Regions from separate parts of the Bradyrhizobium sp. CCBAU 45321 genome, predicted to be linked through region 3. Evidence: predicted binding sites of a transcription regulator. Region 3 holds the regulator's gene; each other region holds the start of a gene.
The links. Region 3 encodes PhoB, which activates phosphate uptake and scavenging genes when phosphate is short. Its sites were predicted from a motif close to TGTCATNNANCTGTCAT; they were not measured.

Region 1 (5,227 bases), on a different contig from region 3:
CGGTGACGGTCAGGGTCTCCGGAATCGTGACCAGCATGCCTTCATAGGCTTCAAGATCGGGCTGGTAGTCGCCGTCCTGGCTCAGCGTCGTGCCCATCGACGGCAGGTCGATCTGCGTCGCCATCGTGTCAATGTCGGCCACCGCGCCGGCCTGAACGACCGAAATGCTGCTCGCGGTGAGCTCGGTCAGGCCGAAATATTCGCTGATCGAGCCGGTGACGCGGACCCGGTCGCCGACCTGGACGTCGGTGGCGCCGCCGTACACGAAGATCGCCTCGGAGGTCAGCACGTTGCCGTCGGAATCGGTAGTCTCCTCCTGGAGATAGAAGCCGTTGAGATTGCGGCCGGCGTCGGCGTCGCCGTTCTGGAAGTCGCCAACCACGATGGCTTCGACGGTCACAATCTGACCGACCATGGCGCTGCTGGCTCCGCTGCCCTGAATCGCGCTGATCTTGGTGATGCCGATGTCGTCATTGACGATGGTGCCGGTCGCCGTCGCAGCGCTGCCGATCGTGGTGGTCACGGCCGCCGAATTGGAAACGTTCTGCAGCGTCAGCGTGAAGCTCTCGTTCGCCTCATCGTCGGTGTCGCCGGCGCCGGTAACGGTCACGACCGCGGAGGTCTCTCCCGCCGCGATGCTGCCGCTGAAGCTTACCGGCTCGCCGCCGACATAGTCGGCCGCATCGGTCTGTGCCGAAGCGATCGTTCCCGAGAACGCGACGTTGCCCGTGGTGCCGCCGCTGCGCTCGACGGTGAACTGAAAGACGGTCGGACCGCTGCTACCTTCGTCATGCGACACCGTAAGCGAATCCGGCGCGAATGCGACGTGCTGCATTTCGATCGCCGATTCGGACGAACTGGCGACGCGGATGTCGTCGATGCCGACCCACTCGTCATTGCCGACGGCGTTGGTGGTGAGAATGCGAACCTGGAGGTCGCTGCGGCCGTTGACGGCGTCAGGCAGCAGCAGATCGAACGGTGTCACCTGAGTCGCGGCACCGCCGGTGGTGACGTCAGCAGCGTAACCGCCGGGAACATTGGTCCACGGCCCGCTCGAACCGAGCCGGTACTGCACGTTGATCTGCTGTGCAGAGTCGTCCGTGCTGGCGTCGAGGTCGCGTGCGTTGAAGCTCAGCCGGACATCCTTGCGGTCGGTGGCGTCGAGATGGATCACGAGGCCGGGGGCATCCGCACTGTTGGAACCGTTCAGCGCCACTGTCGGGTTGGCGATCTGGAACTCGGCCACACCGCCGTTGGTGATGGCGGTGTTGGTTTGGTTGGCGACGACGTCGACATCTCCTGACGACGGTCCGCTAGCCGTACGCGCGTCCACCCCGGTGGCCGAAACGACCTCGTTGCCGAGATAGCCGACGATCGATGCGACCCCCGACCAGTCATCGTTGGTCGTGACAAGGCCGGTATTGGACCAATCCTGCAGGAAATCGCCGTTCGCCAGGACATGAGGGTTTGTCGACATTTATGGCCACTCCAGCGCTTGAGAGAAGACGTCGCAGATCACCGCCTCACGGCATGCGCGAGGGCGTGGTCCAGACGGCCGATGGTTAACGTATCGTTACTGAGTTGATAGAACGCAGATGACAACAGATCGGTGACTGCTTCTTAACGGGCCGGTGAAGTCGCCACCCGAAGAGCCCCGCGAAGACCGAGAGAACCAACTACCAGCTTTGCGCGGGGAGGCGCGCTCGACCTCTCGGCCGGCGGCAGTTGCCAATGGGTCATCGCGTTACAGCTCAATCGACCCGCCGCGAGGAGCGACCACGCCAGGTTCGATTGCCGGTCTGCGCGGCCGAACTTCCGAACCAAGGCGGCGTTTCGCCGCAGAGCATCGCAGCCTCGTTGGAACCGCTCGCGTTTTCGTGGCGGTCGCTTTGTCATGCGCCTGACGTTGAACCTCGCTAACGAACGCCGACCGCATCCGACGGTGGCGGTCCGACGTCGTTTCTGAATTGAGTGTCATGAGCGCAGCAACGTCCTCCGCGTCGACTCCCGCGTCCGGCGATCTCGCGTCGGCCGCGATCGCCTCCTGCAGAACGGCCTTTCTGACGGTGGGACTGTTCTCGGCGGTGCTCAATCTGCTGATGCTCACCGGCTCGATCTACATGCTGCAGGTGTACGACCGGGTCATTCCATCGCACAGCATTCCGACCTTGATCGCGCTGTCGATCGCGGTGGCGGCGGCGTATGCGATGCAAGGACTGTTCGATCTGTTGCGTCAGCGCATTCTGACCCGGATCGGATCGGCGCTGCACGCGGCGCTGTGGCAACCGGTCGTCTGCAATATCCTGCGCGGGCCGCTGCGCGGCGGCGCGAATCGCGGCCTGCAATTGTCGCACGATCTGGACTCGGTCCGGTCGTTCCTCTCCGGGCTCGGCCCGACCACCTTGTTCGACTTGCCGTGGATGCCACTGTATCTCGCCGGCTGCTTTCTCCTGCATCCTTATCTCGGCTGGACGCTGGTCATGGGCGCGGTGCTGCTGTTCGGGATCGCGCTGCTCACCGAGGTGCTGACGCGGGCGCCGACCCGGGACGCCTCGCGCGCCGGCGCAATCCGCGGCGTCCAGCTTGAAGCGGGTCGGCGCAACGCCGAAATCGTGGCCGCGCTGGGCATGGAGCAGCGGTTGATCGACCGGATGGGCGCCGCCAACGATGATCTCGTCGCCGCGCAGCAACGCAACGCGGACATCGCCGGATCGCTCGGCGCGTTATCAAAGACGCTGCGCTTCATGCTGCAATCGGCGCTGCTCGGCCTCGGCGCCTATCTGGTGATCGAGGGGCTGGCCAGCGGCGGCGTGATGATCGCCGCGTCGATCATGGGCAGCCGCGCGCTCGCGCCGGTGGAACTGGCGATCTCCATCTGGCGTCCGTTCCTCGGCGCGCGACAAGCGGGCCAACGGCTTCGCGCCGCTCTGGGCAAGGGCGACGCCTCGAACCCTGACGTCGCGCCCGAACGCGCCGTCCATCGGCTCACGGTCGAGCAGGTCACAATCGCCGCCCCCGGCGGCACCACCGCGATCGTGCACAACGCCTCGTTCGCACTCGAAGCCGGCCAGGCAGTCGGCATGATTGGCCCGTCAGCCGCCGGCAAATCGACGCTGGCACGAGCGCTGGTCGGAATCTGGCCGATCGCACGCGGCGAGATCCGCCTTGATGGCGCCACCCTCGACCAGTGGCCGGCAGAAATTCGCGGCGGCATGATCGGCTACCTGCCGCAGGACGTCGAATTGTTCGACGGAACGGTAGCGGAAAACATCGCACGTTTCGATCCTGAGATCGATGAGGCGGCGGTGATCGCCGCGGCGAAGGCCGCCGGCGCCTACGAGATGATCCTGAAGTTGCCGAAGGGGTTCGAGATGCGGATCGGCGAAGCCGGCGCCACCCTGTCGGGCGGCCAGCGGCAGCGGATCGCGTTGGCGCGCGCGCTCTACAAGGATCCGTTCATGGTGGTGCTCGACGAGCCGAACGCCAGCCTCGACGCCGAAGGCGACGCCGCGCTGACCGATGCCATCCGGCGCGTCCGGGCGCGCGGCGGCATTGCCGTCATCATTGCGCATCGGCCGGCGGCGCTCGCCGCGGTTGATCTCGTGCTGACGCTGGCGAACGGCCACGTACAGGCGTTCGGCCCAAAGGATGAAGTGCTGCGCAAATCGCTCGCCGCTCATCCGCCGCCGGGCGGCGCGGCGCTGCAGGCGGTGCCCGATGCGCGCTCGGTTCCTGCCGCCGCCGCCAGTTGAGGACCCCCATATGGCCGCACCCCGCAAGCCCGAAGCTCGCCGTAGCGATCCGTTTCGCGATATCAGGCGCGCCACTGGACTCGGAATTGGCACGCTGGCGATCGTGGTGTCCACCGCCGGCGTTTGGGCGATGACCGCACCGCTCGCCAGCGCCGTGATCGCGCCGGCGCAGGTGGTGGTCGACAGCAACGTCCGCCGGGTTCAGCACCCGACCGGCGGCGTGGTCGCCAAAATCTCCGTCAACGACGGCGATCAGGTTCAGGCCGGCGACATGCTGGTCCGACTTGACGAGACGCTGCCGCGCGCCAACCTTGCGCTGATCGAAAACCAGCTCAACCAGCTCGGGGTGCGTCGTGCCCGGCTGCAGTCCGAGCAGAACGGCCGCGACGCGGTGGTGCTGCCCGGCGAGATCGTCGCACGCCGCGCCAGCGCCTCGATCGCGGAGATGATCGAGGGCGAGACCACGCTGTTCGACCGGCGGCGCGAAGCTATCAGCGGCCAGCAATCGCAGTTGCGCGAACGCAAGGCGCAGATCGCGGACGAAATCCGCGGCCTGGAGGCGCAGATCGCGTCGAAGCGTGCACAGATCCGCTGGATCGAAACCGAGCTGGAGGGCGTGCGCCAGCTGTACGACAAGCGTCTGGTGCCCTATGCGCGCCTCACCGTACTCGAGCGCGAGGCCTCCCGCCTGACCGGCGAGGAAGGCCTGCTGATCGCCGAGATCGCGCGCGCCAAGGGCCGGATCACCGAGACCGAACTGCAGATCATCCAGCTGGTTCAGGACCAGCGCCGTGAAGTCGCGACCGAACTGCGCGACGTCGAGACCAAGCTTGCCGATCTCGGCGAACGCCGCATCGCCGCGATGGACCAGCTCGATCGCGTGGTATTGCGCGCGCCGCAGGACGGTCTGATCCACCAGAAATCGGTCTTCACCGTCGGTGGCGTGATCACCGCGGGCGAACAGCTGATGCTGATCGTGCCGAAGGATTCGCTTGTGGTCGAGGCCCGGGTCGATCCGCAAATGATCGACCGGCTCAAGCTCGGGCAATCCGCCAAGCTCCGCTTCAGCGCGTTCGACGCCGCCGTGACCCCCGAGCTCGACGGCACGCTGACTCGGATCGCCGCCGATCTGACCAAAGACCCGCAGTCCGGCGCGGCTTACTACGTCGCCCGCATCAGCATTGACGCGAGCGAACTCGCCAAGCTCGACGGCAAGGCTTTGGTGCCCGGCATGCCGGTTGAAGCATTCATCCAGAACGGCGTGCGGACGGCGATCGCCTACCTGCGCAAGCCGCTGGAAGATCAGCTCGCCCGTGCACTGCGGCAGAAATAATAGAAGCCCCTGTCGCCAGCGTTGGTCGGCATGCCGCCACATTGCCGCCGGCGAGATATCCCGAATTTCGAAGTCGTTTGATCTTCGGATCCTCGCCAAGCGAGCAGGCGTGGTGTGCTGATGTTGCCCGAATCTGTCTCTG
Region 2 (5,227 bases), on a different contig from region 3:
CCGACGAGGGCTGCGAAGATCACCTGGGCGTCGACGACCGCGGGATCGATGATGCCGGTGCCGATGGTCTGGGCGACGTGCAGCCCGAACACCAGGAAGGCGATGAAATTGAAGAACGCGGCCCAGAACACCGCGAATTGCGGCCGCAGCACGCGGGTCGAGACGATGGTCGCGATCGAATTGGCGGCGTCGTGCAGGCCGTTCAGGAAATCGAACAGCAGCGCGACGGCGATCAAGCCGACCAGGACGGGAAGACCCAACGCGGCATCCACGGCGAGGCCCTACACCTGCTCGATGACGATGCTGTTGATCTCGTTCGCAACGTCATCGAAACGGTCGGCCACCTTCTCGAGATGGTCGTAGATCTCGGCCCCGACGATGAAATCCATCGCATTGCCGTCGCGGTGCTTGAGGAACAGCTCCTTCAGGCCGATGTCGTGGAGATCGTCGACCCGGCCCTCGAGATTGCCGAGCTCCTCGGTGATCGCGGTCAGCATGGCGACGTTCTTGCCGATCTCCTGCATCAGCGGCAGCGCACGGCCGACCAGATTGGCGCATTCGATCAAGAGTCCGCCGATCTCGCGCATCGGCGGCTCGAAGCTGCGCACCTCGAACAGCATCACGGCCTTGGCCGTCTGCTGCATCTGGTCGATGGCATCGTCCAGCGACGTGATCAGGTTCTTGATGTCGCCGCGGTCGAACGGGGTGATGAAGGTGCGGCGTACCGCCGTCAGCACCTCGCGGGTGATGTTGTCGGCGTCGTTCTCGAACTGGTTGACGCGCTGGCAATAGACCGGCGTCTCCTCGCCCCCCTTAAGCATGCCCTGCAACGCGACTGCGCCCTGAATCACGGTCTGGGCATGCCGATCGAACAGGTCGAAGAACCGCTCTTCCCTGGGCAGGAACGCACGAAACCATCGCATCATGGGAATAGGCTACCGGTTGGAAAATGGTCAGGCCCGCGAGGGCTGTCATAAAACTGTCATAGACCATTTTCGATCCGCGCGCGTGTCGTCTCACGCCCGCGGAGCCGGATCATCCACCGCTTTCGTGCATCAATGAAATTGATGCAATATCAGTTACTTAGAGCGAACGCCGGAAGTAATGCGCGATTTCGCCGACGACGCCGCGGCGGAAGGTGAGCACGCAGACCACGAAGATCACGCCCTGGATCACCGTCACCCACTGGCCGAAGCCCGCCAGATATTGCTGCATGGCGATGATGACGAAGGCGCCGACCACGGGACCGAAAACGGTGCCGAGCCCCCCGACCAGCGTCATCAGCACGACCTCGCCCGACATCGTCCAGTGCACGTCGGTGAGCGAAGCGTTCTGGGCCACGAACACCTTCAGCGCACCGGCAAAGCCGGCGAGCGTCCCCGACAGCACGAAGGCTAGGAACTTGTATTGGTCGGTACGGTAGCCGAGCGAGATCGCGCGCTGCTCGTTCTCGCGGATCGACTTCAGCACCTCGCCGAACGGCGAGTTGATGATGCGGAAGATCAGGAGGAAGCCGGCGAGGAAGCCGACCAGCACGACATAATACAGCACCGTCGGCTTGGACAGATCGAGCAGGCCGAACATGCGTCCCTGCGGGATGCCCTGGATGCCGTCCTCACCATGGGTGAACGGGGCCTGGAGATAGATGAAGTACAGGAGCTGCGACAGGGCCAGCGTGATCATCGAGAAATAGATGCCCTGGCGACGGATCGAGATGTAGCCGGTGACGATCGACAGCACGAACGCCGCGGCGACGCCGACGAGAATGCCGAGCTCGGGCGGCAGTGCCCAGACCTTCAGCGCATGCGCGCTGCAATAGCCGGCCGTGCCCAAGAACATCGCGTGGCCAAACGACAGCAAGCCGCCATAGCCGACCAGCAGATTGAAGGCGCAGGCGAGCAGCGCAAAGCACAGCGCCTGCATTACGAAGAAGGGGTAGACGCCCGTGAACGGCACCGCTGCGAGCAGCAGCGCCATCACAGCGAATACAATCATCTCGTCGCGCATCGCACGCGGGGTCACAGGAAGCGTGTCGTCCGTCAGGGTTGTCATCTCAGGCCGCCCTTCCCGTCAATCCCGTCGGCTTCACCAGCAGCACCAGCACCATCAGCACGAACACGACGGTGTTGGACGCCTCGGGGTAGAAATACTTGGTCAGGCCCTCGATCACGCCGAGCGCGAAGCCGGTGATGATGGAGCCCATGATCGAGCCCATGCCGCCGATCACCACCACCGCGAACACGACGATGATGAGGTCGGCGCCCATCAGCGGCCGCACCTGGTTGATCGGCGCCGAGAGCACGCCGGCGAGCGCGGCAAGGCCGACGCCGAGACCGTAAGTGAGCGTGATCATGCGCGGCACGTTGATGCCGAAGGCACGCACCAGCGTCGGATTTTCGGTGGCGGCGCGCAGGTAGGCGCCGAGCTGCGTCTTCTCGATCAAAAACCAGGTCGCAAGGCACACCGCCAGCGAGAACACGACGACCCAGCCGCGGTAGATCGGCAGGAACATGAAGCCGAGATTCATGCCGCCCCTGAGCTGGTCGGGAATGGCGTAAGGCAGGCCCGAGGAGCCGAAATAGTTCTGGAACACGCCCTGCACGATCAGCGCGATGCCGAAGGTCAGGAGCAGGCCGTAGAGATGATCGAGCCCGGTCAGCCATTGCAGCATGGTCCGCTCCAGGATCATGCCGAAGATGCCGACGATGATCGGCGCCAGCAGCAGCGCCCACCAATAGTTGATGCCGCCGAGGTTCAGCAGGAAATAGGCGACGAAAGCGCCCATCATGTAGAGCGCGCCATGGGCGAAATTGATGATGTTGAGCATGCCGAAGATGACGGCAAGCCCGAGACTGAGCAGCGCGTAGAACGAGCCGTTGATCAGTCCCACCAGTAGCTGAGCGTAGAGAGCCTGCATCGATCCCGCACCCGGTCCCTTCTATTCCTCAACAACAGGCCGGCACCGCTGCGCGCCGGCCTGTAGCGTTCACGTTACTTCTTCACCAGCGGACAGGCGCTTTCCGACAGCGGCCGGAAGGCCAGGTCGCCGGGGGTCGTGCCGATCAGCTTGTAATAGTCCCAGGGGCCCTTGGATTCCTCGGGCTTCTTGACCTCGAACAGATAGGCCGGATGCAGCTTGCGACCGTCCGCACGGATCGTTCCCTTGCCGAACAACGCATCGTCGGTCGGCATCTCCTTCATCTTGGCGACCACCTTGGCCCCGTCATGCGGATTGCCGCCCATCGCCTCCAGCGCCTTGAAATAGTGCAGCAGGCCCGAATAGACGCCGGCCTGCACCATCGAAGGCATCGCCTTGTTCTTCATGCGCTCGGAAAAGCGTTTGGAGAAGGCGCGCGTGCCGTCGTTCATGTCCCAATAGAAGGTCTCGGTGAAGTTCAAGCCCTGCGCCACCTTCAGACCAAGCGAGTGCACGTCGGTGATGAAGAGCAGCAGGCCCGCAAGCTTCTGGCCGCCCGAGACGATGCCGAACTCGGACGCCTGCTTGATGGTGTTGGTGGTGTCGCCGCCGGCATTCGCCATGCCGATGATCTTGGCTTTGGAGGCCTGCGCCTGAAGCAGGAACGACGAGAAGTCAGCGGTATTCAGGGGATGCTTGACGTTGCCGATCACCTTGCCGCCCGACTTCACCACGACCGCGGCGGTGTCGCGCTCGAGGGCATGGCCAAAGGCGTAGTCTGCGGTGAGAAAATACCAAGTGTCGCCGCCCGCCTTCACCAGCGCCTGCCCGGTACTGTTGGCCAGCATATAGGTATCATAGACCCAGTGGACCGTATTCGGCGAGCATTGCGCGTTGGTGAGATCCGACGTCGCCGCACCTGTGTTGATCAGGATGGAATTCTTCTCTTTGACGATATTGTTCACCGCCAGCGCAACGCCGGAGTTCAGGACATCCATGAAGATGTCGACCTTCTCGACGTCGATCCATTGCCGAGCAATCGTGGAGCCGATGTCGGGCTTGTTCTGATGGTCGGCGGAGATCAGGTCGAGCTTCCAGCCCTTGGCAGCGAGCCCGGAATCCTCGATCGCCATCTGTGCGGCGACGGTCGAGCCGGCGCCACCGAGATCGGCATAAAGTCCTGAATTGTCGGTCAGCACGCCGATCTTGATGTTCTTGTCCTGCGCGACCGCGCCGCCTGCCGCGCCGAGCGCCAGGGCCGTCCCGAGCAACATTGCCGAAATGCTGTGCTTCATAATCCGACCTCCCAATATTCCTTTGATAGTTACTCTCGATCGTTCGGCCTGCTCGGCTACACGCCGAGATAGGTGTGGAGCTTGTCCATGTTGGCGGCAAGCTCCGAATTGGAAAACCCGTCAATGATCTTGCCGTGCTCGACCACGTAGTAGCGGTCGGCGACGGTGGAGGCGAAGCGGAAGTTCTGCTCGACCAGGAGGATGGTGAAGCCCTCCTTCTTGAGCCGCGCAATGGTATGGCCGATCTGCTGGATGATGACGGGTGCAAGACCCTCGGTCGGCTCGTCCAGCATCAGGAAGCTCGCGCCAGTGCGCAGGATGCGCGCGATCGCCAGCATCTGCTGCTCGCCGCCCGACAGCTTGGTGCCCTGGCTGTTCAGCCGCTCCTTCAGGTTCGGGAACAGCTCGAAGATTTGGTCGAGCGGCAAACCGCCTTCGCGGACCACCGGCGGCAGCATCAAATTCTCGCGCACGTCGAGGCTGGAGAATATGCCCCGCTCTTCCGGACAGAAGGCGACGCCCATGCGCGCGATCTTGTCGGAGGTCGCGCGGATGATCTCCTGGTTGTTGAACTTCACCGAGCCGGTGCGCTTGCCGATGATGCCCATGATCGACTTCAGCGTCGTCGTCTTGCCGGCGCCGTTGCGCCCGAGCAGGGTGACGACCTCGCCCGCGTTCACGTCGAAGTTGATCCCGTGCAGGATGTGAGACTCGCCGTACCAGGCTTCCAGGTTGCGGACTTGCAGGATGTTCCCGCCCGTCGCAGCCCTGGCCGGAGCCTCGGCGATCGCAGTGTCAGGCATGACCGGCTCCCAGGTAAGCTTCCTTGACGCGCTCGTCCTTGGTGAGCTCGGAGTAATGGCCCTGCGCGAGCACCTGCCCGCGCGTCAGCACGGTGATGATGTCAGAGAGGTTGGCCACGACGCTCAAGTTATGCTCGACCATCAGGATGGTGTATTTCGCGGAGATACGCTTGATCAGCGCCGCGATCTTGTCGATGTCTTCGTGGCCCATG
Region 3 (5,227 bases):
GCCGCGACGAGATCGCCCGACGGCACCACGGCCTTGATGCCGATCAGGAGGCCCTCGCCGCGAACCTCGCTGACGACATCAGGGTGACGATCGATCACGGAGGCGAGCTTCTGCTTGAGCAGCAGCGACATCTTCTGCACGTGGTCGAAAAAGCCGGGCTTGAGCATGACGTCGAGCACGGCGTTGGCAGCCGAGATCGCGAGCGGATTGCCGCCGAAGGTCGAGCCGTGCGAGCCGGGCCCCATGCCGGCGGCCGCATCCGCGGTCGCCAGCACCGCGCCGATCGGAAAGCCGCCGCCGAGCGCCTTGGCGAGCGACATCACGTCCGGTGTGACGCCGGTGCGCTTGTAGGCAAAGAGCTCGCCGGTGCGGCCCATGCCGGTCTGCACCTCGTCGAAGGCGAGCAACAGGCCGCGCTCGTTGCAGAGCTCGCGCAGCGCCCTCAGGAAGGCGTGAGGTGCAGAACGAACGCCACCCTCGCCCTGGATCGGCTCGATGAGAATGCCGGCGGTGTGCGGACCGATCGCCTTCTTCACGGCGTCGAGGTCGCCATGCGGCACCTGATCGAAGCCGTCCATCGGCGGGCCGAAGCCCTCGAGATATTTTGCAGATCCGGTGGCGGCGAGCGTCGCCAGCGTGCGGCCATGGAAGGCACCCTCGAAGGTGATCATGCGGTAACGCTCCGGATGCCCCTTGGAGAAGTGATGGTGGCGCACCAGCTTGATCACGCCTTCCAGCGCCTCGGCGCCGGAATTGCAGAAGAACACGAAGTCCGCAAAGCTCTCATTGCAGAGGCGGCTTGCGAGCTTTTCGCCATCAGGGCTCTGGAACAGGTTCGACATGTGCCAGAGCTTGGTCGCCTGCTCCTGCAATGCCTTGACCAGCGCGGGATGGACATGGCCGAGCGCATTCACCGCCACGCCCGAGGTGAAATCGAGATAGCGATCGCCGTTGGTCGCGATCAGCCAGCAGCCTTCGCCGCGCTCGAAACCGAGGTCGGCCCTGGCGAAAACGGGGAGCAAATGCGGCGCTGCGCTGTTAGTCATGACATCACTTGAATGTTGCGGACGGTGTGAGGCATGCATTGCGCGACGCACCATCAACCGGCCCCGGAAAACGAAACGTGCCGCCTTTTAAGGGCGGCACGTGCCACTATCTTATGCCTGGCAAGACGGGTGTCAATGCCGCCCGGAAAGCCTCGCGAAACGCTGATTCCGTAGTCTTGCGGTGCCGATTTTGCGGGTTTTTCACCACGGAACATGTGGAAGCGAGTCGGCGGACTCTTGCGCGGGAGTCACGCCATATTGTAGCGTTTGGACTGTCAGATACGACATCTCGTGCAGCAGTTCTGATCCCAGAAGTCCTCATGTACCGGCGTAAACGTTCGGGCGTCTTGAGCGCGCCCGGCGAGCCTTAAGGGATTCTGACGGCACGGGTTTTTCAAGGCTAAAGCATTCGCTGCGAAGGCCCCAGGATGGCAGGCGCGCAGCGAGGGAAAGGGTGCAATGACGGTTTTGACCTGGTCCGATGATCGCGTCGAGCAGCTGAAGAAGCTCTGGGAGGCCGGACTTTCGGCCAGCCAGATCGCGGCGGAGCTCGGCAATGTGACCCGCAATGCCGTGATCGGCAAGGTGCACCGGCTCGGCCTGTCCGGCCGCGCCAAGAGCCCTTCATCGGCAGCGCCGCGGCCGCGCAAGGCACGGCCCGCGCAGCACATGATGCGGGTGACCCGCCCCGTCGCGCGCGGCAACACCGCGCTGGCGCAGGCCTTCGAGGTCGAGTTGGAAGCCGAGCCGGTTACCTACGACAACGTGGTGCCGATGAGCCAGCGGCTGTCGCTGCTGGAATTGAACGAGGCGACCTGCCACTGGCCGGTCGGCGATCCCTCGAGCCCGGATTTCTTCTTCTGCGGCGGCAAGGCGCTCTCAGGCCTGCCCTACTGCGCCCAGCATTCGCGCGTGGCCTATCAGCCCGCAGCGGATCGCCGGCGTGCACCGGCGAAGCCAGGCACGCGGTGAATTTGCGGTATTCCCTGATCAACAAGCTTGATCACCAAGCTTGATCGCCAAGACTGCAGCCGTCATACGATGACGGCTCCACCCACTCGGTGTCATCCCCGCGAACGCGGGGATCCATAGCCACAGGGCGCAATTGTTGCGCGAGATGGTCACTCCGAGTCTTCGCCAAACCACGCCTTGTGGCTAATCGCGACGAGCGCAAGCGCTCGCGCTGAGATCCCGGGCTCGCGCTGCGCGCGCCCGGGGATGACGGTCGAGATCGGCGCCGCAGTTCGCCAAACCAGCTGTCGCTGGCGCTTTATGTCTGCTCAGCCTTCGCGAAACGATCGTCCAGCGCGTAGCCGGCGCCGCGGACGGTGCGGATCGGGTCCTGCTCGCGGCCGAGATTGAGCAGCTTGCGCAGGCGGCCGATATGGACGTCGACGGTGCGCTCGTCGATGTAGATGTCGCGGCCCCAGACGCTGTCGAGCAGCTGCTCGCGCGAGAACACGCGGCCGGGATGCTCCAGGAAGAACTCCAGCAGGCGATATTCGGTCGGGCCGAGATCGATCGGCCGGCCCGAGCGCGCCACCCGGCGCTTGTCGCGGTCGAGCTCGATATCGCCATAGGCGAGCACGGTGGCGAGGCGCTCGGGGCTGGCACGCCGCAAGAGGCCCTTCACGCGCGCGAGCAGCTCCGGCACCGAGAACGGCTTGACGATGTAGTCATCCGCGCCGGTCGCAAGCCCGCGCACCCGCTCGCTCTCCTCGCCGCGCGCGGTGAGCATGATGATCGGCAGCTGCTTGGTCTCGGGACGGGTCCGAAGCCGCCGGCACAGCTCGATGCCCGACAGGCCCGGCAGCATCCAGTCGAGCACGATCAGATCGGGAATGTGCTCCTTGAGGCGGGTGTCGGCGTCATCGCCGCGCATCACCGTCTCGACGTCATAGCCGTCGCCTTCGAGGTTGTAGCGGAGAAGCTCGGTGAGAGCTTCCTCGTCCTCAACCACCATAATGCGTGCGCCCATGTGGTCGTCGCTCCTTAAGTCGTCAGGTGTTCGGCACCGTCGTGGCGAAGGTCGTCATGTCGCCCTTCGGCCGCTTGTCAGTGATCGCCTGGCCCTCGATCATGTAGAACACGGTCTCGGCGATGTTGGTGGCGTGGTCGCCGATCCGCTCGATGTTCTTGGCACAGAACATCAGGTGGATGCAGAACGAGATGTTGCGCGGATCCTCCATCATGTAGGTGAGGAGCTCGCGGAACAGCGAGGTGCAGATGGCGTCGACTTCCTCGTCGCCCTTCCACACCGCCATCGCCGCCGGCAGGTCGTGCGCGGCATAGGCGTCCAGCACCGACTTGACCTGCTGCTGCACGAGGTCGGTCATGTGCTCCAGGCCGCGGAACAGCTTGAGCGGATGGAAATCCGTCTCCAGCGCCGCGACGCGCTTGCCCATGTTCTTGGCGAGATCGCCGATGCGCTCGAGATCGGTCGCAACGCGCATGGCGCCGACGATCTCGCGCAGGTCGACGGCCATCGGCTGGCGGCGGGCGATGGTGAGCACGGCGCGCTCCTCGATGCGCTTCTGCAGCGCGTCGAGCTCGGCGTCGGTGGCGACCACGCGCTGGCCGAGCGCGACGTCGCGGCGGATCAGCGCGTCGACGGAATCGACGATCATGCGCTCGGCGATGCCGCCCATCTCGGCGACAAGGCGGGTGAGCTCCTGAAGATCGCTGTCGAAGGCCTTTACGGTATGTTCAGAACCCATGTTCCGTCTCCTCAGCCGAACCGGCCGGTGATGTAATCCTGCGTGCGCCGATCGCTCGGCGACGTGAAGATCTTGCTGGTGTCATCGAACTCGATCAACTCGCCGAGATACATGAAGGCGGTCTTGTCGGAGACGCGCGCCGCCTGCTGCATGTTGTGGGTCACGATCGCGATCGTGTAGTTCTCGGACAATTCCTGGATCAGCTCTTCGACCTTGGCGGTCGAGATCGGGTCGAGCGCCGAGCAAGGCTCGTCGAACAAGATCACCTCGGGCCGCACCGCGACGGTGCGGGCGATGCAGAGGCGCTGCTGCTGGCCGCCGGAGAGCGACAGGCCGGAGGCATTGAGCTTGTCCTTGACCTCGTTCCACAGCGCGCCGCCGCGCAGCGCCTTCTCGACGCGGCCGTCCATCTCGGACTTGGAGATCTTCTCGTAGAGACGAATGCCGAAGGCGATGTTCTCGTAGATCGTCATCGGGAACGGCGTCGGCTTCTGGAACACCATGCCGACCCGGGCACGGAGCAGGTTGAGGTCGAGCTTGGGGTCGAGGATGTTGGTATGGTCGAGCAACAGCTGACCGTCTGCGCGCTGGCCCGGATAGAGGTCGTACATCCGGTTGAAGATGCGCAGCAGGGTGGACTTGCCGCAGCCGGACGGGCCGATGAACGCCGTGACGCGGTTGGTGCCGAGCGCCAGGTTGATGTTCTTCAGCGCGTGGTGATCACCGTAGTAGAAGTTGAGGTTGCGCGCGGTGACCTTGGCGGGCGCCTCGGGCAACGGCTGCGAACCGGGATGAACGGTCGGTGCGCTGACGGAAACAGACATTTCACTCATTTTGCAGTCCTCTCGGCGCCAAGGATGCGCGCGCCAATGTTAAGGGCAAGCACGGTCAGGGTGATCAGCAGCGCGCCGCTCCAGGCGAGTTGCTTCCAATATTCGTAGGGGCTCTGCACGAAGTTGTTGATGGTGACAGGCAGGTTCGCCATCGTCTTGTCCAGGCCGAGGCTGAAGAACTGGTTCGACAGCGCCGTGAACAACAGCGGCGCGGTCTCGCCGGCGACCCGGGCGGTGGCGAGCAGCACGCCGGTGATGAGGCCGGCGCGCGCCGCACGGTACGCGATTCGCCTGATCACCAGCGAGCGCGGCAGGCCGAGCGCGCTGGCAGCTTCGCGCAACGGATTCGGCACCAGCAGCAGCATGTCCTCCGTGGTGCGCACGACGACCGGGATCACGATGACGGCAAGCGCCAGCGCGCCCGCAATCGCCGAGAAGCCGCGCATCGGCACCACCACCGCGCCATAGATGAAGAGGCCGATGATGATCGAGGGTGCCGACAAGAGAATGTCGTTGATGAAGCGGATCACCGAGGTCAGCTTGTCGTTGCGGCCGTACTCGGCGAGATAGGTGCCGGCGAACAGGCCGAGCGGCGCGCCGATGCCGACGCCGATCACGGTCATGATCAGCG

Region 1: ACM43_RS25960 (ExeM/NucH family extracellular endonuclease) is a predicted target of PhoB. The motif match lies at 1,599-1,615, and genes of this name have one in related genera.
Region 2: ACM43_RS37245 (DUF47 domain-containing protein) is a predicted target of PhoB. The motif match lies at 970-986, and genes of this name have one in related genera.

What each region holds. Positions count from the first base shown of each region.
Region 1 covers NZ_LFKZ01000127.1:129,030-134,256, reverse strand. Annotated here, with positions in the region: gene ACM43_RS25960 (ExeM/NucH family extracellular endonuclease) at 1-1,477, opposite strand, end outside; gene ACM43_RS25955 (type I secretion system permease/ATPase) at 1,977-3,752, shown strand; gene ACM43_RS25950 (HlyD family type I secretion periplasmic adaptor subunit) at 3,763-5,085, shown strand.
Region 2 covers NZ_LFKZ01000131.1:356,219-361,445, forward strand. Annotated here, with positions in the region: gene ACM43_RS37240 (inorganic phosphate transporter) at 1-272, opposite strand, end outside; gene ACM43_RS37245 (DUF47 domain-containing protein) at 282-926, opposite strand; gene ACM43_RS37250 (branched-chain amino acid ABC transporter permease) at 1,084-2,052, opposite strand; gene ACM43_RS37255 (branched-chain amino acid ABC transporter permease) at 2,054-2,917, opposite strand; gene ACM43_RS37260 (ABC transporter substrate-binding protein) at 2,992-4,212, opposite strand; gene ACM43_RS37265 (ABC transporter ATP-binding protein) at 4,269-5,015, opposite strand; gene ACM43_RS37270 (ABC transporter ATP-binding protein) at 5,008-5,227, opposite strand, start outside.
Region 3 covers NZ_LFKZ01000130.1:491,284-496,510, forward strand. Annotated here, with positions in the region: gene ACM43_RS34870 (aspartate aminotransferase family protein) at 1-1,046, opposite strand, end outside; gene ACM43_RS34875 (GcrA family cell cycle regulator) at 1,506-2,018, shown strand; gene phoB (phosphate regulon transcriptional regulator PhoB) at 2,317-3,024, opposite strand; gene phoU (phosphate signaling complex protein PhoU) at 3,047-3,763, opposite strand; gene pstB (phosphate ABC transporter ATP-binding protein PstB) at 3,775-4,596, opposite strand; gene pstA (phosphate ABC transporter permease PstA) at 4,593-5,227, opposite strand, start outside.